2 linked regions of the Paludisphaera borealis genome follow. The protein of the gene in region 1 interacts with the protein of each later gene in a pairwise test. Links are inferred from orthologs where the notes say so. Each region holds a gene or a part of one and is shown on either strand. Other genes may lie near its edges.

Region 1 (14,720 bases):
CCGACAGTCGAAAGCCCCGTATAAGTCGCCAGGATCGCCGCGACCAGGCCGTGCAGCGCCAGGCTCCGCGACGCCAGGGCGAACGGCAGCGAGCCCACCGCCCACCACCAGAAGCCGGTGTTGCTGGCGACGGTGATATTGAAGACCTGCGCGGTCTGCCAGATCGCCCCGCCGTAGAAGAGGCAGCCCAGGAAGAACAGCGCGTCCGAGGCCGCTCGGCGTCCCATCCGGAACCGGAGGAACCATCCTCCCGCATGCGAGGCGAGCATCGCCGCGACGACGAGCACGATCTTCAACGCCGCCGGCAGCACCATCCAGTTGAAGGCGACCAGCAACAGCACGCCCAGGCCGACGAGCAACGTCGCCAGGCTCGTGATCGCCGAGACCGCCTGGCCCCCCCGGCGCGCCGAACGCTCTTCGGGGCTCCCGTAGAGCCCGAGTATCCGCGCCGCCTGGTCGCCGGTCAGCAGCCCTTGCGCGGTCCAGGATTCCATCTCGCCGGCCAGCCACTCATGCCGACCGTCGCTGATCTCTCGGGTGTTCATTCTCGGCCCGCCCTCACCGCCCTGATGCTCGGCGATCGTCGACGCACGACGACACGCACCAACACTCTACGACACGCCCGTGATGGACATGGCCGAAAGTCGGTTCCGCGTGACATCGCGTCGGCAAATTCGCCACGAATCGGCGCGATCGGCGACGTCCGGCCTAGCGCCGGCGGAGGTCGTCTGGGTGGCTGTGACGGAGCGGAGCGACGCCACAGGGCGGACGCCGCGGCCCTCGCATCTGTGGCATTTTGCCAGAGCCACCCATTGCCGTCTGCATCCCCAAAATAGCCCGCGCTAGCGCCGGCGGAGGTCGCGAGGTTGAGATGGCTGGGACGATTCGCGGGCGGTGAAATTGTCGCTCTCGAAGACGTAGCCGCAGACCAGGATCGAGAGGCTGCCCGCGAACAGGAGGGCGATGGTGTTGACGAGTTGAAGTTGAGGCTCGGGGAGGTTGGCGGGGAAGATCGCCGGGGCGACGTCCTCGACGTCGCGCATCATGTCGCTGACGGCGTTGTTCACGGACGTCGCGGCGAGCACGACCTGGCCTAGCACCCGCGGAATCGCACGCTTGGCAAGGGCCATCGGACGCCTCCTTCTCAACGGGCCGCCGGCGCGGCTCCGAGGTCAGGCTGGATCGGTCGAAACTTCGGCGGACGCCTCCCGGCCGCCGTCTCCGTTCTCGCCGTTGCCGAGCGGCGAGGAGGGGAACGCGACGTTCGGGACGGGCCCGTCGGCGTGCGGCGGCTCGCTCGGCGACGGCCGTTCGCCGCCGTTGGCCAGGCTCCGCTCGCGCGCCCGGCGCTGAGTTTCCATCGCCTGCACAAGCTGCTCCTGAGCTTCAGCGACGTACGCGGCCCAGTCGGTCGAATAATCCTGACGGAACGCTTCGATGTACCCCGGCTCGTATTGCCGCGACAGCCACTTGAGCTGGTGGAAGATCCGGTGCCCCAGGGCTTGCAGCTCCTCGGTGATCTCGGCGTCGCGTTCGTGCGCGGCCTGGAAGTGGCGGAACCGGCCGATCCAGACCTTCAGCCGCGCGTACTGCTCAAGTTTGACGAGGTTGGCGAACGCATTGAGCCCGGCGTCGACCTCGTGGCCCAAAAGCTGGAGCTGGCCGCCGGGAAAGTGGCTCTCGGCGTCCCACAGCAGCCGGTCCTCGGCGGCGAACTGCTCGACCAGCCCCGGCTGAAGCCGCTCCAGCTCGCGGCGCAGTTGGCGGTACTGGTCGAGGGCCGTCCGCAGCTCGCGGCGCGCCTCCTCAAGTTCGCGCCCGGCCTTCTCCAGGTTCGCCTTGGCCTCTTGCCGGGTGCGCTCGATCTCCGCCTGCGACGTGGCGATCAGCTCCTCGGCGTCGGCGTCGGAGGCCAGCGACGACTTGTACTGGGCCAGCTTCCGCACCAGATCCTTCAACAGATGCTCGTCGGTGTCAGCCTGTTCGACCGCCCGGAGACTCGCCGGCCGCACCGCGCGCATCCGTTCCAGCGCCTGGCGCGACCTCAGCTCGGCGGCCCGAAAATGGTCGGCCGCGTGCTGGGTCTCGGCCTCGATCTTCTTCGCGCGCGTCTTGGCTTCCGCCTGGCGAACGAGTTCGGCGAGCCGCTCCAACGATGGGGTCATGTTCGATTCTCTTCCACGATTTCTTTAGTCGCCGCCGTCGCGCCGAGGTCGGGGAACGAATCCACGCAGCCCGGCGAGCCGGCCCGGAGGCCCTGATTCAACCAGCTATGCCGCCACATTATCAAATCGCGAAATTCTATTCTTTCTTATGTCTCGTCGATTCGAGATCGACGATCCGTTCTTCGGGCGGGCGCGCCGGCTCCCCCCTTTTGCCTTCGACTTTGAAAGGAACTTGCGGGAGACGGCGGTCGTGTTGAACGGTCCGTCGTCGCGGCGTCGCCGCTCTACCGCACCATCATACACACGAATTCCTGAAAGATGAATAATCCGCTTCCCGCGCGCCCTCTAGAAGCGGTAGCGGAGTAGCCGGCCGATGCGCCGCAGGGCGGGGAAGCAGGACCAGACGCGGATCAGGAGTCGACTGGTCCACGACATGCGGGCGACGACCGATGGGTTGTAGTACGCCGTCTCCTCAACCAGCTTCAAGCGCGGGATCATCGCCTCAAGCTCACAGGGGTCGTCGATCCCCCAGCGGAAGGTCGCGCCGGTCGCCTGGATGCAGGGGAGGTTCTTCATGAACCGGAGCCCCAGGCGGCTGTATCCGTCGAACGCGAGGACGCCCGTCGGGAAGTGCGTGGTGAGCCGTTCCAGCAGTCGCCTGAGGTCGTCTTCTTCCAGATAGGGCATGAGCCCCTCGGCGACGATGAGCGCCGGGCCGTCCGACGGCAGCGCGCCGATCCAGTTAGGGTCGGTCACCGACGTACCGATCAGGCGCCCCCCCGCGCGGTCGGGATAGAGACGGCGGCGAAGTTCGACGACCTCCGGGAAGTCGACGTCGAACCAGCGGACGGCCGCCGGGGGATCAAGCCGGTAGACCCGGCTGTCGAGGCCGCAGCCCAGATTGAGGACGATCCCCCTCGGGTTCTCGACGAGGAACTCCGAGGTCCAGCGATCGAGGTGCTTCGCCCGCATGGCGATCCCGATCGTCTCGTCGCGCTTGATCTTCAGCTTCGCGAAATCGTAATCGAGCCGGCCGACCGCCTCGTCGGCCCACCGATCGCCCAGGATCGAATCGGCCGCGCGACTATCCATCGCCTTCGCAAAGAGCGTGATCAGGAGGGTCTCCTTCTCCTTCGTCAGCTCGACCTTCAACGTTCCCATCGTGCGCTCCGTGCGAGGGTCAGATCAGGCGTCGGACAGCCACGACTCGCGCCCGGCGCGGGCTTCCTGAGCCTTGAGTGCGGTGTAGGCGAGGCGGAGCAGCGAATGGTCGGGCGCGGGAGCCTCCGGGCGGCGGCGGAGGAGGTCGCCGAGGACGTGGTCGGCTTCGGTCCGGCCGCCGCGTTCGAGGTCGGTCAGCATCGACGCGGTGAGGTGCGAGCCCGGCGCGGTGAGCCGGGCGCGGGCCGATTCGAAGGCCGAGGGGCGGGGGGGGCGGCCGTTGGCGTCAGCGACGGCCCGGCATTCTTCCAGCATCGCCGCGGCCAGGTCGGCCCCTTCCGCGGCGACGACGTCGCCGATCGACGCCCGCATCAGGCAGGTGACGCCGGCCAGCGTGGCCAGGAAGACCCATTTCTCCCACATTTCAAGCAAAATGTCGTCGCTCGCCCGCGATTCGAACGTCGCGCCGGCGAAGGCTTCGGCGATCGCCTCGACCTGTTTCGCCTGGGACGGGACGCGGGCCCCGAACGCCAGCCGGTGAACGTCGCTGAGGTGGGCGATCCGGCCGGCGTCGTCGAGCTTCGTCGAGATCAGGCAGAGCCCCCCCAGCACGCGGTCCGCGCCGAACCGAGCGTCGAGGACGTCGAGATGTCGCAGGCCGTTAAGGAGCGGCACGACGGCGGTCTCCGGCCCGACCGCCGGCGCGAAGTCGGCGATCGCCCCGTCCAGGTCGTACGATTTGCAACTGACGAGCACGAGGTCGAACGGCTCGTCGATCGCGCCCGCCGTGATCGTCGGCGGCGCGGGCCAGTCGACGTCGCCGAACGCGCTGCGGATCGACAACCCCGACTCCGCCAGCCGCGCCGCCCTGGCCGACCGAACGAGGAACGTCACGTCCCGCCCCGCCTCCAGCAGCCGCCCCCCGAAATACCCGCCGATCGCACCGGCGCCGACGACCAGGATTCGCATCGTTCCGTCCCCCTCGACGACATGAAGCCCTCACGAGTTCAAGACGTCGCGCGAGTCCGATGGCGTCTTGCAAACTCACTTCAGCGGCAGGTAGGTAACGCGGTTCGCCAATTCCTGAGGGTCGCAACAGGTCAGGAGCAATTCCAAATCCGCCGCCAATCCCCCGAGGCTGACGCCTCGCTGGGGCGCGAAGACGATACCGAGAAACCAGCGTCCCGCCGCCTGCCATTCCGCGGCGATACTCAAGAAATCTTGATCTTGCGAGAACAGGACTCGGCCCAAATCCGTCGCTCTCGCAAGAAGCGTCTGGTCGTCCACGGCGGCGGTGTCGTCTTCCTGGCTCGTGAGCACGTCCAGCCCTCGCCTCCGCAGCGACTGCGTCACCGACATAGGCACATGGACATCCATATAGACAGCCAGCGGCAACGTCAGGGCTCCCGATTCATCCGGCGCTTCATCAGGTCGGCGCGGGAGATCGGTTGCTTCGCCGCCTCGCGCCGCGCGACGTCCGCCGCCTCGCTCATGGCCCCGACCATCGATTCGTGGTGGTCGTAGAAGTAGGTCAACGCGGCGTAGACCTGCTCAGGCCGGAGATCGGGGTGCTGACGCAGGATCTCCTCCGCAGACCAGCCGTAATGATAATGCTCGCCGGCCAGGTGGATCACCTTGTATCGCGTGCCATCAATCCGCGCCGTTCCATCCGCGTCGATGCTCAGATGAGGGTACTTGACGATCGTGCTCATGCCGGCCCGTCCGACGATCCAAATTCGACTCAAGAATTGACGACGGATATGGCTCCAGCTTACCGCGAGGCGGTCCGGAAGGACAGGCCGTGCGCGTAACGCTCAGGCCCGTTGCGAAGTCCGCAAGCCGATCGCGGAGACAATCCTCTTGCGGACCCGCGTCGGCGCGATTCCAATTTCTAACGTACCGAAGGGCCGCCCGCCCGGGAAAGCGACAACCGCTCGTCCAACGGAGATTCTCGGGCCGTCCCGTTTCACAAGGATACCGATTGATGTCGATTCATGGAATTCTCGCCTGCGCCGCGATCGTCCTCGCCTACCCCGCCGACAAGGACCGTGAGCCGGTCGCGGCGGAGCCCGGTTTCTCGTACCTGTACCACCACGGCGATCCGCTGGCCCAGGGCTGGAAGATGGTCGGCCCCGGCGCGATCAAGGAGGAGTCGGAAGGGGTGCTCCTGACCTCGGGCGGCATGGGAATGCTCTGGTTCGCCGACTCCAAGTTCAAGGACTACACGCTCCGGGTCGACTACAAGCTAACCAAGCCGGGCGACAACTCGGGCGTCTTCGTCCGCTTCCCCGAAGCGCCCGCCGACCCGTGGGACGCGGTGAAGACCGGCTACGAGATCCAGATCTGCGAAGGCGCCGACCCCGAACATCGCACCGGCGCGGTCTACAGCTTCAAGGCCGCCGAGAAGACCCCGAAGGCCAACCCGGCCGGCGAGTGGAATTCCTACGAAATCGCCGTCAAAGGCCAGGACTACACGATTTCGCTCAACGGCGAGGTGATCAACCACTACAAGGGCTCGCGCGGCGCCGACGGCTATATCGGCCTCCAGAACCACGACGACGGCTCGATCGTCCGGTTCCGGAACGTCCGGATCAAGACGGAATAAGGGATCGCGTTCGGCATGCCCGAAGACGAGCCCGAAGCGCCAGCGAGTGAATTTCCCCAACACACCATGATGCACTCGCTGGCGCGTCGGGCTCGTATCCGGCCCCGGACCGCCCCGAACCCTCATTTTCATGACGCCGGGGAAGATCGTCCTCGCCGTCAGAATTGATCGGCCGAAACCACTTCGCCGCCCGCCCGCGTGGACAGGAAGCTGAAGATCCGTGGATTCACCGATTCCTTGATGAACCGGACCGAGGCGTCGCAAAAGAGGAAGTTGCAGCCGCCCGGATGCAGGCTCCAGAAATCATCCGCCCCGGCCCCTTTGTAATTCGGCACGTCCACCCACTTCTGGTCTGGCGACGGGCCGGTATGCCCGAGCACCATGACGTTGGCCGTCTCGCACGACCGGATCGGCCATTTCGGGTTGGTGCAGACCCGGGAATAGGGAATCACCCCCACCCAGGTCGCGTCCGCGACGTTGCGCGACCGCTCGCCGGCCATCAGCGTCGTGCTCGACCCGTCGGTGACGTCGCGAAGGCCGTTGCGGCTGTTGCGATAGAGGAGGCCGTTGTTGCTGGCCGGAAACTCCTCGACTTCGAGCTGCCCGGCCGAGGCGACGTATTGCCCGGGCGACAGATCGGTGACGAGCGTGGAGCCCGTCGCATCCTTCAGGAGCACCGGCCCGGCGTCGGTGGTGGAACTCGGGCAGAGGAACACGGACAGGCTCACCGTCCGCACGGTCATCGACGCCGCGACGGTGATCGGCAGGCTGAAATTCGCCGCGTTGTAGGCGGTGGATTGCTCCAGATTGTTGAGGAGCATCGCGCCCCAGCCCCAGCCGGGACCGGTCTCCGGGCTGTTCGGATTCGGACTCTCCGTCCCGGTGATGTAGCCGGGCGGGAACACGTCATGCGTTGCGTGGTAGCTGTGCATCGCCAGCCCGATCTGCTTCAGGTTGTTCGAGCACTGCATCCGGCGGGCGGCCTCGCGGGCCGACTGCACCGCCGGCAGCAGCAGGGCGATCAGCACGGCGATGACGGCGATCACCACCAGCAGCTCGATCAGGGTGAACGCGCGCGAAGTCGGGACGGTGAACGCGCGCGAAGTCGGGACGGTGCGGACATATCGCATGGGAAATCTCCTGTTCTGAGTCGGTGTCTCGGGACGTGGATCGACCTGACCGACACGGACCGCGAGCGGGTGCGTCGGCGATGAACCGGTTCCGAGGCGACTTCAAAACAGGAAGATTTGCAGCCAGGCGTGGCGCACGTTCGGCGGGTGCGGCGGCCACCAAACCCGCTCCCGCAACGCTTCGGCTTCGCCCACGGTAATAGACCGAGCAGCCGAAGCGGGCGTTGGGATGAACGGGGCGGCCGAGGAGAAGGGATCGGCGATGACGCTGGCGTGCGTCCCGGCAAGGGTTCCGACGCCGGAATCGTCGCCCACCCCGCCGTCCGGCGTTTCGAGGTTGGCCGGTTCAAACTGTTCGATCATCGAGCGGCAAAGGTCGTCGGCGGCTTCCGCCTGCCGAAGCGGCGTGCCGGCGAGAGCCGCGATCAGGATGATCCAGTTTGCCGTCCGCAACATGCCGTCATCTTACCGGCGCGCCAGCCCGGCGTCACCCCGAGTCCACCAGGGGAATGGAGTCACCTGGCCGGGACCGGCGCGAGCAGGTCCCGGCTGCGCAGCCAGCGGACGCAGAGCCCCGTCCAGCTCGACGGCAGCTTGTCGTTCTGGCGGACGCCGAAATCGTGGTCGCCGGTCGCATAGACGTGAAGTTCGGTCGGCACGCCGGCGCGCTTCAATGCCAGGTACATGATCACGCTGTTTTCCGAGACCGAGCCGCCGTAGCCCACGTTGTCGTCGGAGGTGTGGGCGAGAAACACCGGCGGCATGTCCGTCGGAATCTTGAGGTCCGGCCGGATCTCGTCCTTGTCGGTGACCTTCAGGTAGCCCGAATAGCACGCGACGGCGAAATCGGGCCGGCTGCTGACCTGATCGACGGCGTCGATCGGCTCGTACAGCCGGGTGGCGAAGCCGGCGGCGGTCGCCAGGGCGAGATGGCCGCCGGCCGAGAAGCCGACGACGCCGATCCGGTTCGGGTCGACGCCCCACTCGCGGGCGCGACTCCGGACCAGCCGGACGGCCCGCTGGGCGTCGAGCCGCGGGCCCAGCGGAGGCTCCCCCTTGACGTCGCCGGGGCGGCGTGGGCAACGGTACTTGAGGATGACGCCGGTGATCCCCTGGGCGTTCAGCCACGCCGCCACCTCCTCGCCTTCAAGCTCCCAGTAAAGATCCCAGTAGCCGCCTCCCGGACAGATCACCATCGCCGTGCCGGTGTTTTTGTCGGCGGGGGGCCGGTAAATCGTGAGGGTCGGCCTGGTGACGTTGGTGATCAGCTTCGTCGGCCCCACCAGAGGCGATGGATGAATCCGGCTGGTTTCCTCCCCCTTGATCCCGACGTCGCCCGGCGCCTTCCCCGGCCAGAGGTCGACGACCAGCGGCTCGTCCGCGGACGCTGGACCGACCGCGACGAATCCGGCGAGCAACACGACGGCGAGAGTGATACGGTACACGGTGGTCGTCTCCGTCAAAGCCTCGTCGAACTGAACCATCCACTCGCTGGCGCTTCGAGCTTGTCGTCGAGGGCTCGAAAAACTTGTCGGCCGCTCAGCCCCTCAGATCCCCGCGCCGGCTTGCCAGGCTTCGTTGAGGGCGCGGTTGACGTCGACGGGCTGGAAGGCGCCGTGGGTGCGGTCGTAGATGTTGAGATGGCGGGGGGTGACGTAGACCTCGTCGCCGCGGGCGAAGCCGACCTCGACCGACTGGTCGCAGGGAAGCTCGATCTGGAGCGGGTGGTCCGCGTCGATCTGGAGGTCGAGCCTCAAGATGCCGCCGAGCGGGGTGATCCGGTCGACGCGGGCGGTCCAGTAGGGCTTGCCGTTGCGCTCGGAGTGAACGTCGAGATCGTGGGGGCGGACGTAGGCTTCGGCCTGCTCGCTGGGCGGAACTTCCAGCAAGGCCGCGAGCCCCACGCCCCCCTTGCCGGGCTTCAGCAGGCGGAGCGGCAGGATGTTGACGGTCCCCAGGAACTTGGCGACGAACGGGTTCGACGGCCGCTCGTAGAGCACCTGCGGCGGGCCGATCTGCTGCACGCGGCCCTCGGCCAGGACGACGATCTGGTCGGACACCTCGAACGCCTCGCGCTGGTCGTGCGTGACGAACAGGCTGGTGACGTGGACCTCGTCATGAAGCTTCCGCAGCCACGTCCGCAGCTCGTCGCGAACCTTGGCGTCGAGCGCGCCGAAGGGCTCGTCGAGCAGCAGCACCTTGGGCCGCGGCGCGAGCGCCCGGGCGAGCGCCACGCGCTGGCGCTGGCCGCCGGAAAGCTGCGACGGGTACCGCCCGGCGTAGCCCGCGAGCTGGATCAGGTCGAGCAGCTCGTCGACCCGCGACTTGATCTCGGCCCGGGGCACCTTGCGGATCTTCAGGCCGAAGCCGATGTTGTCGCGCACCGTCATATGGCGGAACAACGCGTAGTGCTGGAACACGAACCCGACCCCGCGCTGCTGCACCGGAAGCTGCGTCGCGTCCTCGCCGGTGAGCATCACGCTCCCCGAGTCGGCCGATTCCAGCCCGGCGATCGTCCGCAGGATGGTGCTCTTGCCCGATCCCGACGGGCCCAAGAGCGCGACGAGCTGACCGCCGGCCACCTCGAACGAGACGTCGTTCACGGCCTGGAACGAGCCGTACTTCTTGGAAAGATTCCGCACCTCGATGCCCACGGCGTTCTCCTTGCTGAGCGACAGCCGCGCGGCCTGCGGCTGCGACGTCGCCTTTCCATTCGCGCTGAACTGGCCGACGGACCTCGGCGGAAACCACGCTGGCGTTCCAACTCCGGCGCTCACGATTCGTCCTCCCTACCTTTTTCGAGGAATACGCGAAAAAGTTCCATCCCCACGAGCAAGAAAAACGAGACCGCGGCGAGGACCAGGCTGGCGGCGTAGGCCCCCTGCGGGTGGAAGCTCTCGATTCCTTCCGAGATGTAGAGCGTGGCCGTCTGGGTGCGGCCGATGACGTTGCCCGAGACGACCAGGACCGCGCCGAACTCGCCCAGCGACCGCGCCACGGTCAGCGTGACGCCGTAGGCGACGCCCCAGCGGATCGACGGCAGCGTCACGCTCCAGAACGTCCGCCAGCGGCCCGCCCCCAGCGTGTGCGCCGCCTGCTCATACTCCTCGCCCAGTTCGCGCAAGACCGGAACCAGCTCGCGGACCACGAACGGCACCGTGACGAACATGGTCGCCAGGATCATCCCCGGCAGCGCGTAGATCACCTTCACTCCGTGGCCTTCGAGCCAGCGGCCCGCCAGGCTGTCGGGACCGTAGAGCACGACCAGCATCAGCCCGGCGACGATCGGCGAGATCGCGAACGGCATGTCGACCATGCCGTCGACCAGCGCCCGGCCCCAGAACTTCTGGCGGACCAAGACCAGCGCCAGGGCGACGCCGAAAATCGTGTTGATGATCGTGGCGATCGCCGTGATCCCCAGAGACATCGCGAACGCCCGGTGCACCTCGGGCTGGGAGAGCGCGTCGATCATCGGGCGCAGCCCACCGTCCAGGGCCTTCCTCACCAGCGCCAGGCCGGGGATCAGGATCAACATCGCGAACCAGATCAGGACGGCCGCGATCAGGAGCCGGCGGCCCCAGGGCGACCCCGCGTCGCGGTCGCGCGCGGGATGGGGAAGATTCGCGGCCGACGGGGTCGCCGTCCATTCGACGTCAGTTGCCATCGTGGACGCCTCCCCGACGCTGAAGCGCGTTGAGACCGACGAGGATCAAGAGCGAGGAAGCCAGAAGCACCGCCGAGACGGCCAGCGCGCCGGAGCGGTTGCCGCTCTCGATCTCGCCGAAGACGTAGATCGGGGCCGTCTTGGTCAAGAGCGGCTGGTTGCCGGCGACCATGACCACGCTGCCGAACTCGCCGAGCGCCCGGCTGAACGACAGCCCCGCGCCGGTGAGGATCGACGGCCAGAGCGTCGGCAACGTGACGCGGACGAAGGTCGTCCACGGCCGCGCGCCGAGTGTGGCGGCGGCCTCCTCCTCGGCCCGGTCCAGCTCGATCAAGACCGGCTGGACGCTGCGGATCACGAACGGATAGGTCACGAACAAGAGGGCCAGGATGATCCCCGGCTGGTCGTAAATGATCTTCCAGCCGGCCTTGCCGATGACCGCGCCGACCACGCTCGACGGCCCGTAAAACGCCACGAGCATCACGCCGGTGACGACCGTGGGCACGGCGAACGGCAGGTCGATCAAGGCGTTGACCAGGCTCCGCCCCGGGAATTGGTAGCGGACGAGCACCCAGGCCGTGGCCGTGCCGGTCACCACGTTCACCGCCACCATGATGAGCGCGGTGACGAACGTAAGCTTCAGCGCGTGCCAGGCGTAGGGCTCGGAGATCGCCTCCCAGAACGCCCGAGGCCCCGGCTGCACGGCCTGGATGGTCATCGCCAGCATCGGCAGGACGACCATCACGCCGAGGTAGAACAGGCTCGTCGCGCGGAGGGTCAGGCCCTGCGACGGCCGGTGTCGTTGGAGAGTTCTCGCACCGATCGCCATGTCGTCATTTCCCCCGATTCTGGGCGCGTTCGGCCGCGATCGTCGTCCACAGGCCCTTGGTCGAGTACAGCTCCTCTTCGAGCTTCGCCCAGCCGCCGAGGTCGGCCGTCGTGAACAGCCGGGCCGGCGCGGGACGCGCGGAGATCGCTGCGGCGGCCTCCTTGTTCACCGGCCGGAAGCCATACTCGGCGAAGATCGTCTGCCCCTCGGTCGAGTACAAGAATTCGATGAACGCCGCCACCAGCTCCTTGTTGCCGTGCTTGGCCGTCGACTCGTCGACGACCGCCACGGGGCTCTCGATCAAGAGGGTCGCGGGGGGCACGACGTAGGGGATCGCGTCCCCTTCCTTGGCCCGCAGGAGCAGCTCGTTCTCGTAGGTGACCACCGCGTCGCCCGTCTTCCGCTCGGAGAAGTTGGCCATGCTCTGACGGCCCGACTGGTCCATGTTCACGACGTTGGCCTGGATGGCGGCCATGATCTCGCGGACCGGGGCGAGGTTTGGAGCCTCCTTGTTCTTGTCGCGGGCTTCGAGCAGCGCCGCGCCGTAGATGGCGTTGATGTTCCACCGAGCGCCGCCGGAGGTCTTGGGGTCGGGGTAGAGGACGCCGACGCCCGACTTGGCCAGGTCGCTCCAGTCGTGGATCGACTTGGGGTTGCCCTCGCGATGCCCGATCACGACCAGGCTGTTGGTGAGGATTCCCTTATATTCTCCGGCGTTCCAGTCGGGCTTGACCTTGCCGGCCTTGACCAGCAGCTCCATGTCGCCCGAGTGCGAGAGGACCGCGACGTCGGCGTCGAAGCCCGAGGAGATCGACCGCGCCTGGGCGCCCGAGGCGTTGTACGACTCCTCGAACGCGACGTCGCGGCCCGTCTTGGCCTTCCACTTCGCCTTGAACGCCGGCAGGACGCCGTCGTGGAGGACCTCGCGGACCACCGAGTACGCGCCGATCTTCAGCCCGTCGGTGTTCGGCGCGGTCGAGGACTGACAGCCGGTGATCGCAAGCGAGACCGGGAGCGACAGAAACAAAGAGAAGCGGAACGGCCAGGCGCGGCTCATGGAAAAAATCCTCGGAATCAGTCGAAGCGTTGAAACGGGAAAGGCCAGGCCCGAATACGTCGCGCGACGCTCGGGACCTGGCTGGCGGTTTCGCCGGGTTGTCGGTCTCGTCGACTCAAGTCAGCACGACCCGGTCGACTCGACCTCGATTTCAGTACTGGTCGGCGGAGATCACCTCGCCGCCGGAGCGGGTCACCAGGGCGGCGAAGGTCTGCAGAGCCACGCTCTCCTTGACGAACCGGACCGAGCCGTCGCCGAGGAGGACGTTCGCCCCGCCGGGATGGAAGGCGAAGATGCCGCCGGTCCCCTCGGTGCCGTAGTACGGGTGCGGGAACGGCTGGCCGTAGACGTCTTCGCCGTTGGCCGCGTTGATCACCACGGGGCCGGGGAAGTACGAGCCGTCGGCCGTCGAACCGTTGAGGGTGACGTCGCTGGCGGGCCGGCTCCAGCCGCCCGAGTTCAGCCGATGGTCGGGGACGGCCCCGAACTGCTTGCCCCCCTTGCGGTAGACGAACGGCCGGCCGGCCGACTCGACGAAGACGATCGTGTTCGAGAGGCCGTCGGTGGCGGTGGCCAGCGTCGTCTTCACGTTCTTGACGATCAACGTCAGCGGCGGGGTGGTCCCCACCGGAAACACGCCGAAGGCGCTCAGCCGCGAATCAATGCCGACGATCGGCGAGTAATCGGTGATCGCCGCGACGTTCGGGGCCCACGTCGGCGAGTAAGGCTCAACCTCGGGGATGCCGTCGAGCCGGCTCGGGTCGGCCGGGCTCGACGGGCAGATGAGCGTGGCGATCCGCGTCTGGACGGCCGTGGTGTTGGCCGGGTCGCCCCAGGTGATGCCGATGTTCACCGCGTTATAGATCTGCGCCTGCTCCATGTAGTTGAGCATGGTCAGAAGCCCGGCGATACGGGGCAGGGTCGTCAGGCCGGCGGGACGGACGCTGCTGGGCATCTGGCCGTTGACGTCGTGGAAATTATGGACCGCGATGCCGAGCTGCTTGATGTTGTTGACGCACTGGACGCGGCGGGCCGCCTCGCGGGCCGACTGCACCGCCGGCAGCAACAGGGCGATCAATACCGCGATGATCGCGATCACAACCAACAACTCGATCAGCGTGAAACCCGCCGGACGGCGACGCAAACGAATCATTCCGGAACTCCTCGTCGAATACGAATAAAGAAAGTCTGTGTCTGGGAGCAGTCGTCGAAACGAACCATGTCTGGGGAAAGAGAAGGGGCCGACCTCGTCGGCGGTCACTTACTTCTTGGTGATCGTGTACGGATCGAGCTGGTTGGGAGCGTCCTTGACCGTGACCTTCCAGGGGGTGGTCTCGGGCTTGTCGTAGATCGGCGGAATCACGTTAGGGCCGGCAGCCGTGTCGTTGCCTTGCTTGATCAGCTTGGTCCACCGGATCGTGACCGCGTAGTCGCCGGCCGGGGCACCGTCGGCCTGGCTGAACGTCGTCAGCTCGAACGTGCCGTCGGGCTGGACCTGGGCCGTGGACCGCGGCGTCTCCTCACCCGATTTGGCCGGCGCCGTGGGATGGAAGACCACGAACGCGCCGGCGGCCGGCTCGCCCTCGAACTTGACGCTCCCCTTCACGGGGAAGACCGGAACCTTCGACCCCGAGCCCTCGGAACATCCCGCGAACGCGGCGACCACCGCCAGCACGGCCATCCGGCCGACCCACTCGGCCGCTCGACGGCCTCGACCCGTCACGGCCCTCGATCCCGAAACCTTCATGCTTTCGATCGCCTTGTTCATCTCTATGTGATCCTGCCCATCAATCCGAGAAATCCGTGCTCGTCGTCCACCGCTCGCGACGCCGTTCCCATCCCCGTTCCGCCGCGGCGCCCCATCGACCGCGCCAAGACCTCGTCCCCAATCGTCGGGACGGTCTCGGCTCACCAGCGCCCCGTCCAGGTCTCGCCCCCGACCGAAGCCGCAACCGTAACGGTCGCGATCGATGCTCGGCCGAAAACCTCTCGCCTCACGGCCTCGTGGCAAGTACAACGAGCGGGAAAGCGGGGCGAAACGGTGACGTCGCGGCTTCGTACCGTCAGGCTGCTCCGTGCATCGACTCGGTCGCGACGCCCGGACCAAAC
Region 2 (14,573 bases), 1.9 Mb from region 1 along the record:
ACCCGTCGACCTGGCCGACCTCGGCGCCGTCGACCGGGCTCTCGTGAACGCCGACCCCGCCGTGATCCTCCACGTAGCGGCGATCAGCGCGGCGGACCAGGTGTCCAAAGACCTCGATCGAGCCCGACTCGTCAACGTGGAAGCAACCCGCCACCTGGCCGATTGGTGTCGCGATCGAGGGCGGCGGATCGTCTTCACGTCGACCGACATGGTCTTCGACGGCGACCGATCGTGGTACACGGAAAGCGACGAGCCGAGTCCGATCCTCGCCTACGGTCGGACCAAACACGAGGCCGAAGCCGAGGTCGTCCGAACGCCGGGCGGCGTGGCGGCTCGGCTGTCGCTGCTGTACGGACCGTCGCGATGTGGTCGCGAGGGCTTCTTCGATCGCGCCGTGGCGGCCCTCCGCGCCGGGCGTTCGCAGACCTTCTTTCACGACGAGCACCGCACGCCGCTCGACTACCGGACGGCGGCGGAAGTTCTCGTCGCACTCACCGACGCCGATTTCGAGGGCGTCGTCCACGTCGGCGGTCGCGATCGGCTGAGTCGGTTCGCGTTCATGTCGCGCATCGCCCGGGCGCTCGGCCTCGACGAGTCGCTCATCGCCGCGAACAGCCGGGCTGAGGCCGTTTTCACCGAACCGCGCCCGGCCGACCTGTCGCTCGACACCACGCGCCTCGCCGACCTTCTGCCAGATCTTGACCGGCCTCTGATCGAGGAGGCCGTGTGGAGGATGTCGAGTAGGAACTGAGGGCGATTCGTTATCAGTCGCGGTCGTCGCGTCGGAGCAAGTAGTAAGCCGGCAGGCCCGCGAGGATCAGCACGGTGCCGACGACCGCCTGCATACGGCTCTGTTCGTTGCGGAGCATGTCGCCCAGGAGCAAGAGCGAGCCGGCGACGAACAGCAAAGGGGTGAATGGGTAGCCCCAGGTCCGGTACGGGCGCGGAAGATCGGGCTGCTTGACGCGGAGGACGAAGACGCTCGTGATCGTCAGCATGTAGAAGATCGTCGCGCCGAAGATCACGTAGGTTCGCAAAATGTCGTACAGCGGCGTCTTGTTCAGCGTCAGCCAGGCGGAAGTGAGGAATTGCGGCATCCCGGCCGTCGATTCGGGGGGCGGGATGACGACGAGAGCCGTTCCCACCGCCGTCAGGATGATCGCCCAGACGCCCTGGGCGAGGATCGCCGAGGCTGGGGTCTGGAACCGGGGATGCACGCGTTGGAACCATGCGGGAAGCATCCCGTCGCGGGCGATCGCGAAGTACGAACGCGGGCCGGTCAGCGCGTTGCCGTTGAGCGAGATGAACGTCGAGCACATCACCAGCGCGGAGATCGCGAGCACGCCGTACCCACCGAGGAGCGCCTTGCAATAGACGGCGGCCACGGCCTTCGTGATCCCTCCCTCGGGCTCATCGGCGGCGGCCATCTCGGACATCGGCAGGACGTAGTGGTAGGCGAGCGTCATGGCCAGATAAACGGAGATCAAGACCGCCATCCCCCAGATCATCGACCTGGGAATGTTCTTCTCAGGCTCCCGGATCTCCTCGGCGAGCGGCGTCACATTCATCCAGCCGTCGTAGGCCCACAGCACGCCGACCATCGCCGCCATAACGCCGGTGAAGATCGAGCCGTCGACGCGTTCGGGCCAGATCGGCGCCATGTTGCCGACGCTTCCACCGCCGATTGCGAACGGCAGGGCGATCAATGCAAGGACCCCGCCGACCTTGATCGCCGTCCCGAAGACCTGAACCGCGCCGCCGCCGCGCGTCCCCAGGATGTTGACGATCGTCACGATCGAGATCGCGGCGATCGCGGCCGCCGCTTGCCAGACGGCGCCGCCGAGAAACGACGGAGGGGGCACGATCTGGATGAAATACCGCGCGAACGCCGCGGCCAGCGTCGCCATCGACCCCGCGCGCGAGACGGTGAACTCGGACCAGCCGAAGAGAAACGCCGGAATCGGACCATACGCTTCACGCAAATAGACGTAAGGACCGCCCGCCCGGGGCATCATGGCTCCCAATTCGGCCATCGTCAGCGCCCCCGCCGCCGAGAAGATGCCGCCGATGATCCAGACGGCGACGATCCCGCTTAGAAACGGAACTTCCTTCGCGACGCTGGCCGGCACGATGAAGATCCCTGAGCCAATGACCGAACCGACCACCACGCAGAGGGCGGCGACCGGCCCGAGCACACGCGGCAACGTGACGGCGTGCGGGGCGACGGACGTAGGGGTTTTCATGCGTGAAGTTTCCTCATCCCGGTCGTCCCGGGGTCAAGCCCGTCGTCTCCCCGATCGGTCGTAGGTGGTATTCCACCAGAAATCATGAACGACGGATAGCATTCGGATCGCCGAAGCGTGATCCGCCCCCGCTACAGGCCGGTCGCGGCGTCGCGGGCGAGAGCCGAAGCGCGCTTCAGCGCGGCGGTCGCCGCGTCGATCGCGGCGGTCGTCGAAGAAACGGCGCTCTTCAGATTATCGGATTTGCGGGCCTCGAGCGATTCGCGGATGGCCGGCAACGGCCAGGCGGCGTACCCCGTCGTCACGCCGGGCGCGTAGATCGCGTGCTTGAACCACGAGCGGCCTTCGAGGCCGCCGGGCAACAGGAACGCGCGCTCCAGCCGCGTGAGCGCCTCGTTGAGAGAGGAGAGCGCATCGGCCCGCGCGCCGTCCTTGGCGGCGAGTGCGTCGAGCGCCTTGTCGAGGCTTCGGGCCTCGGACTGGAACCTGAGGACGGACTCGGCGAGGTCGCCGAGCCCTTCGAAGTCCTCATCGGGCCTCGTGCCTGGCTTCGCAGATTTGCGGACCTTGCGGGCGCGGATCAGCCTAAGCTCGTCGACGTGGTCGCGGAGGGCTTCCGCGTAGGGGACGAAGCGAAACGGGAGTACGTCGGCATTGGCGGCACGCATCAAGAGCACGGTGTAGAGGCGGGCGGCCATCGTGTGGGTGAGGAACTCGGGGTCGCCGAACTTCTCCATCCAGTTGAAGTCGTCGTACATCGAGTGATAGACGCCGTACTTGCCGGAGAACCCGACGTCAAGCGCGGGGACACCCAGGTGGTCGAGGAACGCCGTGTAGTCGGAGCCTGAACCGAGCGGGTGGAGTTGCGGCGTGAAGCCGCGAGGCGAGGACGGAGGATCGCCGACGCTGGTCGGTCGCGTCCAGAACGGATCGATAAGGACCAGCGGACTGCTCGCAACCCAGGCGTTCCGCTTGGATTCGAGCCAGACGTCGCGGAGCGAGCGGCTGGAGCGGACGTCGGTCACGGCGCCGGCGGCTTCGAGCATCAGGTCGCGGAGCGAGGGGACGCCTCCCATGTCGAGGTCGGGGCCGGCGACGGCCACGTCGACGTTGAGCATCAGGGCGGCCTTGCGGTCGATCTCGTCGGTGAACTGTTCGGCCCATTCGGTCGAGCCGACCAGGCCGTACTCCTCGGCGTCCCAGCTCGCGTAGACGATCGTCCGCCGAGGCTTCCAGCCGGCGCGGACGGCTTCGCCAAGGGCGCGGCAGGTTTCGAGGGTCGCCGCCGTGCCGCTGCCGGGGTCGACCGCCCCGTACACCCAGGCGTCGCGATGGTTGCCGACCATGACCCAGCGATCGGGTTCGACGGCTCCGGGAATCTTGGCGACGACGTTCCAGATCGTCCGCACTTTGTACTCGTTCCAGACCGAGAACTTCAGCTCGACGGGCCCCGGGCCGACGTGGTAAGCCAACGGCAGGCCCCCTTGCCAGCCGTCGGGGACGTTCGATCCGGCCAGCAGCTTGAGGATCTCCCGCGCGGCACCGTAGCCGATCGGTAGTGACGGGATCGTGGCGAAGTATTCACCGCGCTTCAAGCCGGTGTTCTTGTCCCATTCGGGATCGTCCAACCGAAAACCATGCTTCAGGTCGATCGGTAATCGATCCGCGCCAGGGATAGACGGGCCTCGGGGCGTCGAGGGATCGCCGGGGCCGAGTGACAGGAACTGGACGCTGCCGCGCTGCACGGCCGACTCCGGCCGGAACGGGCCGGCGGGGTAGACGTCCCCCTTGGCGTAGCCATCGTCGCCGGGGTCGGAGTAGATCAAGATCCCCTTCGCCCCGCGCTTCTGGGCGTTGAGCACCTTGAGTCCGCGGAACAGGCCGCCGTATCGAGCAAGAACGATCTTGTCCTTGACGGAGACGCCGAGCTTTTCGAGCGCATCGAAGTCCTCGGGGCGGGCATAATTCGCATAGACGACCTGGCCCGCAGCCGTCCCCGAGACCCCGTAGCCGTTGAACGCCGGGAAGGCGAGCGAGTTCGCGGAATCCTTGTCGGTCGCCAGCGGCTTCTCTTCGAGGTCGAGCGGCGCCGGCTCGGGACGGACGATTTCGAGCTTCGGCGGCGCGCTCGGGTGATTGAGCAAGACCTCGTACGGGAGGATCTCGACCGACCATCCCCACTCCTTGAGCCGGTCGTGGACGAACTTCGCCGTCCGCTGGTCGGCGAGGGTTCCGGCGGCGTGGGGTTCGGCCGTCAGCGTTCGGAGCAAGGCTCGGGCGTTCTTGGGCGTCGGAACCGCCAGCGCCCGGGCTTCGGCTTCGATCTGCTTGCCGCGCGAGGCCGGCGCGAAACCGAGCATCGCCGGCTCCGACGCGCCCAGACGCGGCGTCGTCTGGAGCAGGACGTAAACACCGAACGCCGCGAGAACGAAACGCCGCGCGAGCGGCCGAGCGGTACGACTCATCGAGGGGCCTTTCTCGGGGGGGGGCGAACGCTTGACAGCGGCTCAAGAACGGCGGCACACTCAGGGCCGCCGGTCGTGACTGGAGTCTGAGAGGAAGTCACCCAGGATACGACGCCCCTCGGCCTGATTCCAGAGTCGATCCCCCGGTCGGACGAACCGCCGCCGCGCGGTCGAATCCGTCCAATTTGATCCGCGCGAGAGTCCGCACCGATGAACCTGATCACGCTCGTTCCCGCCCTGGCGATCCTCCTCACCGCCCAGGATCAGCCGATGCCGGGGCCCGGTCCAGGCTACATCCCCTCGGGCTCGCCCGCCGATCTTCACGACCTGGTCCGGCTCGCGCGGCTCCGCGACCCGAGGGTTCGCGCAATGGGCTTCAGCTCGTACGACCGCAAGGGGGGGAACTACGACGGTTTCAACGGCACGTACTCGAAGCTCCGCGTCGAGGATGGCAACTCCGTCCTGGCCGAACTCGACGGACCGGGCGTCATCCAGCGGATCTGGACCACGCACACCAGCGGTGAGCACGCGGGCCTGCTCGACCGCAAGAACGAACACATCAAGATCTACCTCGACGGCCAGGCCAAGCCCGCGCTCGACGTCCCGCTGGAGACTCTTTTTTCGGGCAAGCACCCGCACTTCCCCAGACCTCTGGTCATGGAAGGCTCGGGCGGATTCGTCTCGTACGTCCCGATCCCGTTCCGCAACGGATGCAAGGTCGTCGTCGAAGGGCAGGGCGTGCGGTTCTACCAGATCGGGCTCGTCACTCTCCCCAGCGCGGAGGGAGTCGATACGTTCGTCGAACAGCCGTCGGCCCCGGTGCTGGCTGACCTCAAGGCGGCGAAGGCGCTCTGGGCTTCGCCCGAGACCTACGAGACCCAGATGCTCGCCAAGTCGTTGACGGCCGAGTATTCCGTGGAAGGGATCGCCCGCAGCGAGCAGGTCTTCGGAATGCCCGCCGGCCCGGCGACGATCCAGTCGATCGAGCTTGAGCCGAGCGCCGGCACGGCCGACGGCTGGCGGTCGGCTCGACTGCGGATGGTCTGGGATCAAGACGCGAGCGGCGAGCCGGGCGTCGATCTTCCTTTCGACTACGCGTTCGGAACGCTGCCCGACGCCATCGGCTTTCAGTCGCTCCTGATCGGCCAGCGCGGTGGTTCGTGGTACAACCGCTTCCCGATGCCTTATCACCGCCAGGCCTCGTTGCGGATCGACGCCGAGAAGCCCATCAAGGGTAAGCTCCGGGTCCGCTACCGGAAGGGGGTCGACGCCGACGCGGGCTATCTGCGGGCCTCGTACCGCGAGGCGCTTCCCACCCGGCCGAAGGAGGATTTCGGCTGGCTCAAGGAGGAGGGTAGGGGGCATTTCGCTGGCGTGTTGATGTCGACTCAAGGCCGCGCCAAGCTGCCGTACTGGCTCGAAGGGGACGACCGGTTCACCATCGACGGCAAGCTGGCGATTCACGGCACCGGCTCGGAAGACTTCTTCAACGGCGGCTGGTACGCCCTGGAAGGCCGGCTCAACGGTCCCTCGGCGTATCCTTCGCACGGGTTCCCAATCTATCGGAGCCCCGAGAACGAGGTCTGGCAGGCTGCGGCGTACCGATGGAACGTCGCCGACCCGGTCCCGTTCTCGATTTCGATCACGGCGGGAATCGAGCACGGCGGCGAGAATCAGTTCGAGGCCGACTACCGCGCGGGGGTCTTCTGGTATTCGCCGAACCCGAGCCCGACGCATCGAGTTCCGTGAGACCGATCCGCCCGCGACTACGATTCCTGGAGAGCCCGTTCATGTCTGATTTCCACTTTGAAGCCGTGCCGATCCTGCGGATCTTCGACATCGAAAAAGCCAAGGAGTTCTATGTTGGCTTCTTGGGATTCAAGGTCGAGTGGGAGCATCGCTACGAGCCGACGATGCCGGTGTACATGCAGATCACCCGCGACGGGTTGACGCTCCACCTCAGCGAGCATCACGGCGACTGCTGCCCGGGATCGACCGTCTACGTGCGTGCGAAGGGGCTCGACGCCTATCACGCCGAGATCACATCCAAGGGCTATCCGTACATGAGGCCGGGCGTCGAGGAGACGCCGTGGAACACGCGCGAGCTGATGGTCATCGACCCGTTCGGCAACCGGCTCCGATTCGGCGAACCCAAGTCGGCCGAGACCAAGCCGGCGTGAGCGGGCGCGCAGACACATCTTTCTGGGACACATCGCTTTGCGACTCCGCCCCGACTGACCTGAATCGTCGGCCGCGGCTTTTTTCGATCGCCGGCTAAGAAAGTTCGTCATGGCCCGTAGTTTCCATGTACGGGAACACGTCCCCTATCGAGGACGGTGATGGCAGGTCCAACGAACCTCGAGAGCGAGGCCTGGGTGCGTGAGGCGGTGTCCCGATTCGAGGGGCCGCTCTTGCTCTACGCCCGCCGCCTTTTGACCGACGCCGAATCGGCTCGCGACGTGGTGCAAGACGTCTTTCTGCGTCTGTGCGGGCAGTCGCGCGCCGAGATCGACGGCCACCTCGCCGAGTGGTTGTTCACGGTCTGCCGCAACCGGGCTCTGGACGTCCTCCGGAAGGAGCATCGCATGACTCGGTTACAAGACGAACAGGTCAACCGCTGCCTGAGCCCCGCCCCCGGTCCGCACGACGTCGCCGAACGTCACGACCTGGGGGCGCGCGTGCTGGCGCTCCTCGACACCCTCCCCCCCAACCAGCGCGAGGTCATCCGTCTCAAATTTCAGAACGGGTTCTCTTACCAGGAGATCAGCCGGATCAGCGGCCACAGCGTGTCCAACGTCGGCTACCTGATTCACGCCGGGATCAAAACGCTTCGTGGCCGTCTCTTCGACGGTCAGCCGGCCGAGGCCAGAGCCTGAAATCTTCGATCAAGGAGAACCTGAAATGAACTTCGACATCGACGACCCCCGGCTCACCGCCTACGCCTTAGGCGAACTCGAAGAGTCCGAGAAACAAGACTTCGAACGCCTGCTCGCGGACCGGCCGGACCTGCGCAAAGCCATCGACGAAATCGCCCTCACCGCCAGCCTGCTGTCGGAACGACTCCACGACGAGCAGATGCACGAACTCGCCGCTCACACCGACGGTCTCCAGGCGGTCGCGGCGACGCTTCCTTCCGTGCAGACTCCAGCCACGCCGCCCCGGGCCGCCCTCTTTCAGTGGCCGTCGCGTGAATTCCTCACTTCGATCGCCGCACTCTTCCTGTTCGCAATGGTCGGCGGCGCGCTCCTCCTGCCCGCCACGCAATCCGCCCGCGAAGCGGCGAGAAGGGCTGAGGGACTGGCTATAGCCCGGCGGGCCCAGGCCGACTCGGCCGAGGGCTTCGTCCTTCGGAAGCACAAGAGCAACTCTGACAAGAGCCCGATTGCAGCCGAGCCCATGCTGGCGATGCGTGGTGGAACGAAGTCCGCCACGCCCGTCGCGCCTCCCGGAGCAACGATGGGCGGGATGATGGCCGGCAGACAAGCCGATGCTGCTAAGCCGCCCATCGATCAGCGGCAAGCCCTCGGCCGGAAACTCGCCGATCAAGGCCCCAGCGACTACTACGCCTTTGTCACGCCCGAGAGGGAAGCCATCACACTTTCCAGCACGCCGGCCCCAGGACAGAAAGATGAGCCAGGCCAGCAGGTTGGCTTTGGAGGAGCCAAAGCTCAAGGTGACGGAAATCCGAACGGCCAGGGCCGGGGCCAACAGCAAGGCCAGGCCGAAAAGGCAGAAGGCTTGGCCCAGAAGGGGGATGGCCAGGGTCAGAGGGGCAAGATCGGCGAGGAGAGCCAAGGCCAATCCGTTCAACTGTCTGTACAGAACGGGAATGTCGGCCCGGTCGCCTTGGACATGAAACACCAGTATGCCAAGCAATCGATGAAGGAGAGCGTCACGGCTCTGGCTGCCGCCGAGCCCCAGTCGTCGCTTCCCGGTCTGGCACCGCTCAACCAGGCGATGGCGCCGGCCGCCGCTCGTGTTGAGAACGAATCGAAGTTCTCGGCCCTTCATGATTCTGCCGGCGATTCCGCCCGCGAGGCGGCAGGCCAGCCGGTAGCCGAATTCGCGGAGCTGCAGGACCGCAACGTGATGTTCGCGAATCCGAGGTTCGACGCCGTCCCGGAGAACCCGTTCGTGCTGGTCGGTCAGGAGGCCGTTTCGACCTTCTCGATCGACGTCGATACGGCGAGCTATTCGATCGTCCGCCGCTTCCTGACCCAGTCGAACCAGCTTCCTCCGCCCGACGCGGTTCGGATCGAGGAGATGATCAACTACTTCCCCTATCAGGACGCGCCGCCGGCCGCCGACAGCCCCGACCCGTTCGCGGTCCACGTCGAGGTCGCCCGCTGCCCCTGGAACGCTTCGAACCGGCTCGCCCGAATCGGGATCATGGGCAGGCCGATCGACCAGTCGGCCCGCAAGCCGACCAACCTCGTGTTCCTGATCGACGTCTCCGGTTCGATGGATCAGCCGAACAAGCTGCCTCTGGTTCAGTGGGGTCTGCAACGGCTCGTCGAACAGCTCGGCGAGAACGACCGGATCGCCATCGTGGTCTTCGCCGGGGCCGCCGGTCTGGTTCTTCCCTCGACTTCGTGCCTCAACAAGGCCGAGATCATGTCGCGGATCGAACAGCTCCGCGCCGGCGGCTCGACCAACGGCGGTGCGGGCATCCAGCTCGCGTATGACGTCGCCGCCCAGAACTTCATCAACAACGGCCTCAACCGCGTGGTACTGGCGACGGACGGCGATTTCAATCAGGTCATGACCGACCAGGCCGAGCTGGTCAAGTTGATCCAGGCCAAGGCGCAGGGGCCGAAGCAAGTCTTCCTGACTGTGCTCGGCTTCGGCATGGACAACCTCAAGGACGGCACGTTGGAGAAGCTGGCCGACAAGGGGAACGGCAATTACGCCTTCATCGACACCCCGGACGAAGCGTTCAAGGTTCTGGTCCGCGAGATGGGCTCGACGCTCGAAACGATCGCCAAGGATGTCAAGATCCAGGTCGAGTTCAAGCCGACCAAGGTCAAGGCGTACCGGCTGATTGGCTACGAGAACCGCGTGATGCCCAATGAAGACTTCGCCGACGACCGCAAGGACGCCGGGGAGATCGGCGCGGGGAGCCACGTGACGGCCCTTTACGAGATCGTCCCGGCCGCCCCTCTGTTGCCCGAGGCGGCTCTCAACGCCAAGAACCTGAACAACGCCGCGCAGTCGGCGCGGGCTGACGCCGAATCGTTCGTCGTCAACTTCCGCTACAAGAAGCCGACCGAGGACAAGAGCACCCTGATCCAGCGCCCGGTCGTCGACCGAGGGCTCGACTACCGTGAGGCCTCGGACGACTTCAAATTCTCCAGCGCCGTCGCCGGCTTCGGAATGCTGCTCCGTCGCTCGCCGTCCGCCGGCACGCTGACGTTCCCCGGCGTCGTGGAGCTGGCCACGCCCTCGCTGGCCCGCGACCCCTCGGGCTATCGCAAGGAGTTCGTGGGTCTTGTCAAGAAGGCCCAGGAGCTTCTCGCCCCCTGACGGTCGTCGAGAATCGGCCGGAATCAACGATCACGCCGGGCCGGGCCGTCTTACCAGACGTACCCGGCCCGTTGCGTTCGCTGGTTCGATCCGATCGAATCACGCCATCGGCACGAGGTTGTAATTGCCAACCGTGCTGACGATCGCGTACGGACGGCCCTCGGTGCCGACGCGCGGCACCCATCGGGGGCTCTCGTTGATGATGTTGATCTCCGGCACCTGCAATGTGTTGTAATGCCGGATCGTGTCGAAGCTCACATAGAACGTCGGCTCGCCGAACGGGCCGCTGAAAGCCGCATAATACGCCTGGCGACCACCCGGACGGAGCGTGAAATTCTGGAACTGGCCGCGATTGTACGTCGACGCGGCGGCGCTGAACGTCACCGTGTCCGAGGTCGTGTTGATGATCGTGATCACGCCCCAGTTGATGTAGCCGGCGGCCGATCCTCCCGTTCCACCCGTCCCGGGGCCTCCGCGCGGACGCCCAAACGCCACGACCGCCCTCGTATCGCCTCTCTGCGGGGCGACTCTCTGGTGAAGGTCCCGATTCACGGTCAGCCGAAATTGGGCGGCGGCCTCGCGAGCCGCCGGCCCCACGCCGGCCAGCACCGTCGTCAACAGCCTCTCCTCCGACATCTCCAAGAGAGGCCGGAACGCTTGCGACGCGCGCTTGCTCATGTGTCTCATCCTCGGTGTGTCAGAATTCGTCGATCGCGCAACCTGCTGAGAGTCTTACCGCGCAATTGCAGGTTGTCGAACCAAGGAAATTCTGACGCACCAAAAACAATCATGCAAGCATTTAAAAAGAAGTCGAGATTACTCGCGGATCTGGCCGTCGCCGTAGACGATCCACTTGGTGCTGGTCAGCTCGTTGAGGCCGCAGGGGCCTCGGGCGTGGTACTTGTCGGTGCTGATGCCGATCTCGGCGCCGAGGCCGAGCTGGCCGCCGTCGTTGAACCGGGTGCTGGCGTTGACGATCACCGCCGAGCTGTCGATCTCGGCGACGAACTTGCGGGCCGCGGCGAGGTCGCGGGTGACGATCGTCTCGGTGTGCGACGACCCGTGACGGCCGATGTGCGCGATCGCGTCGTCGATCGAATCGACGACCTTGACCGCGAGGATCTTGTCGAGGAATTCGGTGTCCCAATCCTCGGCGGTCGCCGCCGTCATGCTCGGCACGATGGCTTTCGCTTCAGCGTCGCCCCGCAGTTCGACGCCGGCCGCCGCCAGCGCCTCGGCGGCCTTGGGAAGCCAGGTCGGGGCGATCGCGCGGTGGACGAGCAGGGTCTCGGCGGCGTTGCAGACGCCCGGGCGCTGGGCCTTGGCGTTGACGATGATCCGCGTGGCGATCTCGGGATCGGCCGCCTGGTCGACGTACACGGCGCAGATGCCCTGATAATGCTTCATGACCGGCATCTTGGCCTCGGCGACCACGCGGCGGATGAGGCTCTCGCCGCCTCGCGGAATCGCCAGGTCGATGAACTCGGGGAGGGCCAGAAGATGGCCGACCGCCGCGCGATCCGTCGTGGTTACGAGTTCGACCGCGTGCTCGGGAAGGCCGCACCGAGCCAGCTCATCGGCGAGAATCCGGTGCAACGCGCGGTTGGAATGGAGCGCTTCCTTGCCGCCCCGGAGGATCGCGGCGTTGCCGCTCTTGACGCAGATCGCGGCGGCGTCGACGGTCACGTTCGGCCGGCTCTCGTAGATCATGAAGATCACGCCGAGCGGAACGCGGACCTGGGTGACTTCGAGCCCGTTGGGGCGTCGGCCCGACCTTACCACCTCGCCGATCGGGTCGGCCTGAGCGGCGATCTCGGTCAGGCTCCGGGCCATCTCGCCAATCCGCTTGGTGTTGAGCGTCAGACGATCGACGGCCGCTGCGTTGAGCCCCAGTGAAGGGGCCGCCGCGACGTCGCGGGCGTTGGCTTCGAGAATCTCAGAGGCCCGCGCGACGAGGGCCGAGGCCGACGCGGCGAGCCAGGCGTTCTTGGCCGCGCCGCCGGCCAGGGCCATCGCTCGCGACGCCTTTTTGACCCGGGCGGCCAGATCGCGGCAGCCGGCCTCAAGCTCGGCGGCGGCCGGATCATTCTCGCGGGTCTTGGGTTGCGTCGCCACGTCCAGCTCAGCCATCATTCGACTCCCAACCGATAACGTCGTTCCAGACGCGGATCGCGTCGACCATGGGGCCGACGTCGTGAACCCGGACCACGCGCGCCCCTTGCCGGCAGCCGGCCAGTGAGCAGACGACCGAGCTGGTGCTGCGCTGGGCCATGCCGCGTCCGGTGATCTTCTTGAGCAACCCCTTGCGTGAGATCCCGATCAACAGGATCGAATTCAGGTTGGCAAACTGATCGAGGTTCCGCAAGAGCGCCATGTTGTGCTCGAAGCTCTTGCCGAAGCCGATCCCCGGGTCGACGGCGATCCGCGACCGGGGAATCCCCCGGGCCTCGCACCAGGCGATCCGCTCGACCAGGTAGGCGCGGACCTCGGCGACGACGTCGTCGTACCGAGGATCGTCTTGCATGGTCTGGGGCGTCCCTTGCATGTGCATCAGCACAACCGCCGCGCCGGTGCTGGACACAACCTCGACCATGCCGGGTTCGCGCAAGGCCGAGACGTCGTTGACGATCGACGCCCCCGCGAGCACGGCCTGGCGCGCGACTTCGGGCTTGGTCGTGTCGATCGAGATCGGTACGCCCGTCTCCCGGGCCAATCGCTCGATCACGGGGACGACGCGCTCCAGCTCGTCGTCGATCGAGACGATCTCGGCGCCCGGGCGGGTCGATTCACCCCCGACGTCGAGCAGGTCGGCACCGTCCTCGACGAGCTTCAGCCCATGGGCCACGGCGGCATCGGTCGAGAACCACCGACCACCGTCGGAAAAGCTGTCGGGCGTGACGTTGACGATCCCCATGACCTTCGGGACGGAGCCGTCCGCGATCAGTCGGCCACGGGCCTCCCAGCGGCGAAACATGGTGCGATGTCCTTGGAGTTGCGGAATCCAGAGCGGTGGGCGCGAGGCGACGACCTACTTGAGGTCTTCCTCGATGAACCACGGTTGTTCCATCATATCGACAATCTGAGCGGCGAGGCTCGCATTCACCTTGGTCGTCGCCGTGAGCGACGTCTCGCCGACTTCAGGGACGAAATTCAGCGTTTCCGAGACGATCGTCGGCTGCCGCTTCTTTTCGAGGTCGGTCGGCGGGTTGTGCACCCAGTTGACGCTGACGTTGATCGTCCGGGTGAGCTGCCGAGGCAGGTTCGTCGGAGCTTCGACGATGATGTTCTTGTCCACGAAGTTGATCGTGCCGGTCAGCACGGTGTCGGCTTCTTCAATGCGGTGCACCAGCTTGTAGGGCGTGCGCCGGGTGATCTCCTGCTGCACCTGCCGGGTCAGGTCCTTCTCGACGTCGCGGATGAACGCCTGCGTCTTGAACATCGGCACGAACACCGTCCGGACACTCTTGTCGAACGGCGCACGGAACGAGTAGCCGCAGCCGCCCGACGCCGCCAAGGCGAGCACCAGGCAAGCCCTGAGAACGGCCCATCGGCCGCGTCGTGCTATTAAGGATCGGGGAAATCGACCGAACATGAGGGAAGCCTCGTCCTGGGCCTCGAAATCCGCTTCGCCATCACACCCGCCTCGGGGCGCGGCGGCCGTATACTCCGGGAATCACGCGTTACATCATGCCGCCAGGCGATCCGCCCATGCCGCCGCCCATGCCACCCATTCCGCCCATGCCACCCATCTGGCCGCCTCCGGCGCTGTAGTAGGGGTCGTTGGCACCGGGTTGAGTCAGGATCTTGCTCGGGAGCGTGGCCTTGCGAGGCATCTTGGCGAGCTGGGCCAGCTCGACCTTGGCTTTGACGGTCCAGGGGCTGTTGGGCCATCGCTGGGGGATCTTGCCGAAGTAGAACTCGGCGGATGCGACCTTGCCGATCTTCTTGTAGTACGCGCCGACCTTGTAGGTCCGCTCGGCTTCCTGGTCGTTGATGAGGTCGAGCGTGTGGTAGAGGTGTTCGGTGTCGGCCTGGCGGTCGGGGAACGACGCCATGGTCTGCTTGACCAGCTCGCGGGCTTTTTCGAGCCCTTCGCCGTCGTATTCGGGTCCGATGTAGCCCTTCATGCGCGAGTCGATCGCGGCGAGCTGCGCCTTCTGTAGGAAGGGGCTCTTGGGATGGTCGCTTATCAACTGGTCGTAATAGACGGCCGCCGACTCGTAGTCTTCGCTCGCCATATGGTAATCGGCGATCTGCATGACCGAGTCGTCGGCGAGGGCTCCGGTCGGGTCGTGATGGCGGACGTGCTCGAGCGCCTTGAGGCCGGTTCCTCGCGTGTCGA

Evidence for each region.
Region 2: the proteins of BSF38_RS15045 (region 1) and BSF38_RS07545 interact in binary tests that used the Escherichia coli proteins (3 or more experiments, as listed by UniProt). The link is inferred for Paludisphaera borealis from one-to-one orthologs.

The regions. Positions count from the first base shown.
Region 1 is NZ_CP019082.1:3,858,944-3,873,663, forward strand. Bases 7,663-10,651 are described here. They hold BSF38_RS15045 (sulfate/molybdate ABC transporter ATP-binding protein), read right to left. Parts: upstream 9,716-10,651; coding sequence 8,609-9,715; downstream 7,663-8,608. Other genes in these bases: BSF38_RS15040 (alpha/beta hydrolase), read right to left, coding at 7,663-8,506; BSF38_RS15050 (sulfate ABC transporter permease), read right to left, coding at 9,835-10,651. Also shown: BSF38_RS14990 (DUF2157 domain-containing protein), read right to left, coding at 1-545; BSF38_RS14995 (hypothetical protein), read right to left, coding at 843-1,130; BSF38_RS15000 (hypothetical protein), read right to left, coding at 1,173-2,165; BSF38_RS15005 (class I SAM-dependent methyltransferase), read right to left, coding at 2,511-3,326; panE (2-dehydropantoate 2-reductase), read right to left, coding at 3,351-4,295; BSF38_RS15015 (DUF5615 family PIN-like protein), read right to left, coding at 4,371-4,721; BSF38_RS15020 (DUF433 domain-containing protein), read right to left, coding at 4,724-5,038; BSF38_RS15025 (3-keto-disaccharide hydrolase), read left to right, coding at 5,311-5,931; BSF38_RS15030 (DUF1559 domain-containing protein), read right to left, coding at 6,090-7,061; BSF38_RS15035 (hypothetical protein), read right to left, coding at 7,164-7,514; more of BSF38_RS15040, read right to left, coding at 7,577-7,662; more of BSF38_RS15050, read right to left, coding at 10,652-10,725; sulfate ABC transporter permease subunit CysT, read right to left, coding at 10,715-11,554; BSF38_RS15060 (sulfate ABC transporter substrate-binding protein), read right to left, coding at 11,559-12,611; BSF38_RS15065 (DUF1559 domain-containing protein), read right to left, coding at 12,763-13,764; BSF38_RS15070 (hypothetical protein), read right to left, coding at 13,873-14,379. UniProt on the Escherichia coli protein: Part of the ABC transporter complex CysAWTP involved in sulfate/thiosulfate import. Responsible for energy coupling to the transport system.
Region 2 is NZ_CP019082.1:1,916,933-1,931,505, reverse strand. Bases 10,201-13,042 are described here. They hold BSF38_RS07545 (glutamate-5-semialdehyde dehydrogenase), read right to left. Parts: upstream 12,353-13,042; coding sequence 11,048-12,352; downstream 10,201-11,047. Other genes in these bases: folP (dihydropteroate synthase), read right to left, coding at 12,354-13,042; BSF38_RS07550 (hypothetical protein), read right to left, coding at 10,331-10,909; BSF38_RS07555 (VWA domain-containing protein), read left to right, coding at 10,201-10,231. In the rest of the region: BSF38_RS07585 (SDR family oxidoreductase), read left to right, coding at 1-751; BSF38_RS07580 (APC family permease), read right to left, coding at 765-2,243; BSF38_RS07575 (M28 family metallopeptidase), read right to left, coding at 2,375-4,708; BSF38_RS07570 (DUF2961 domain-containing protein), read left to right, coding at 4,919-6,457; BSF38_RS07565 (glyoxalase superfamily protein), read left to right, coding at 6,499-6,888; BSF38_RS07560 (RNA polymerase sigma factor), read left to right, coding at 7,048-7,584; more of BSF38_RS07555, read left to right, coding at 7,610-10,200; more of folP, read right to left, coding at 13,043-13,205; LPS assembly lipoprotein LptE, read right to left, coding at 13,260-13,823; BSF38_RS07530 (tetratricopeptide repeat protein), read right to left, coding at 13,912-14,573. UniProt on the Escherichia coli protein: Catalyzes the NADPH-dependent reduction of L-glutamate 5-phosphate into L-glutamate 5-semialdehyde and phosphate. The product spontaneously undergoes cyclization to form 1-pyrroline-5-carboxylate.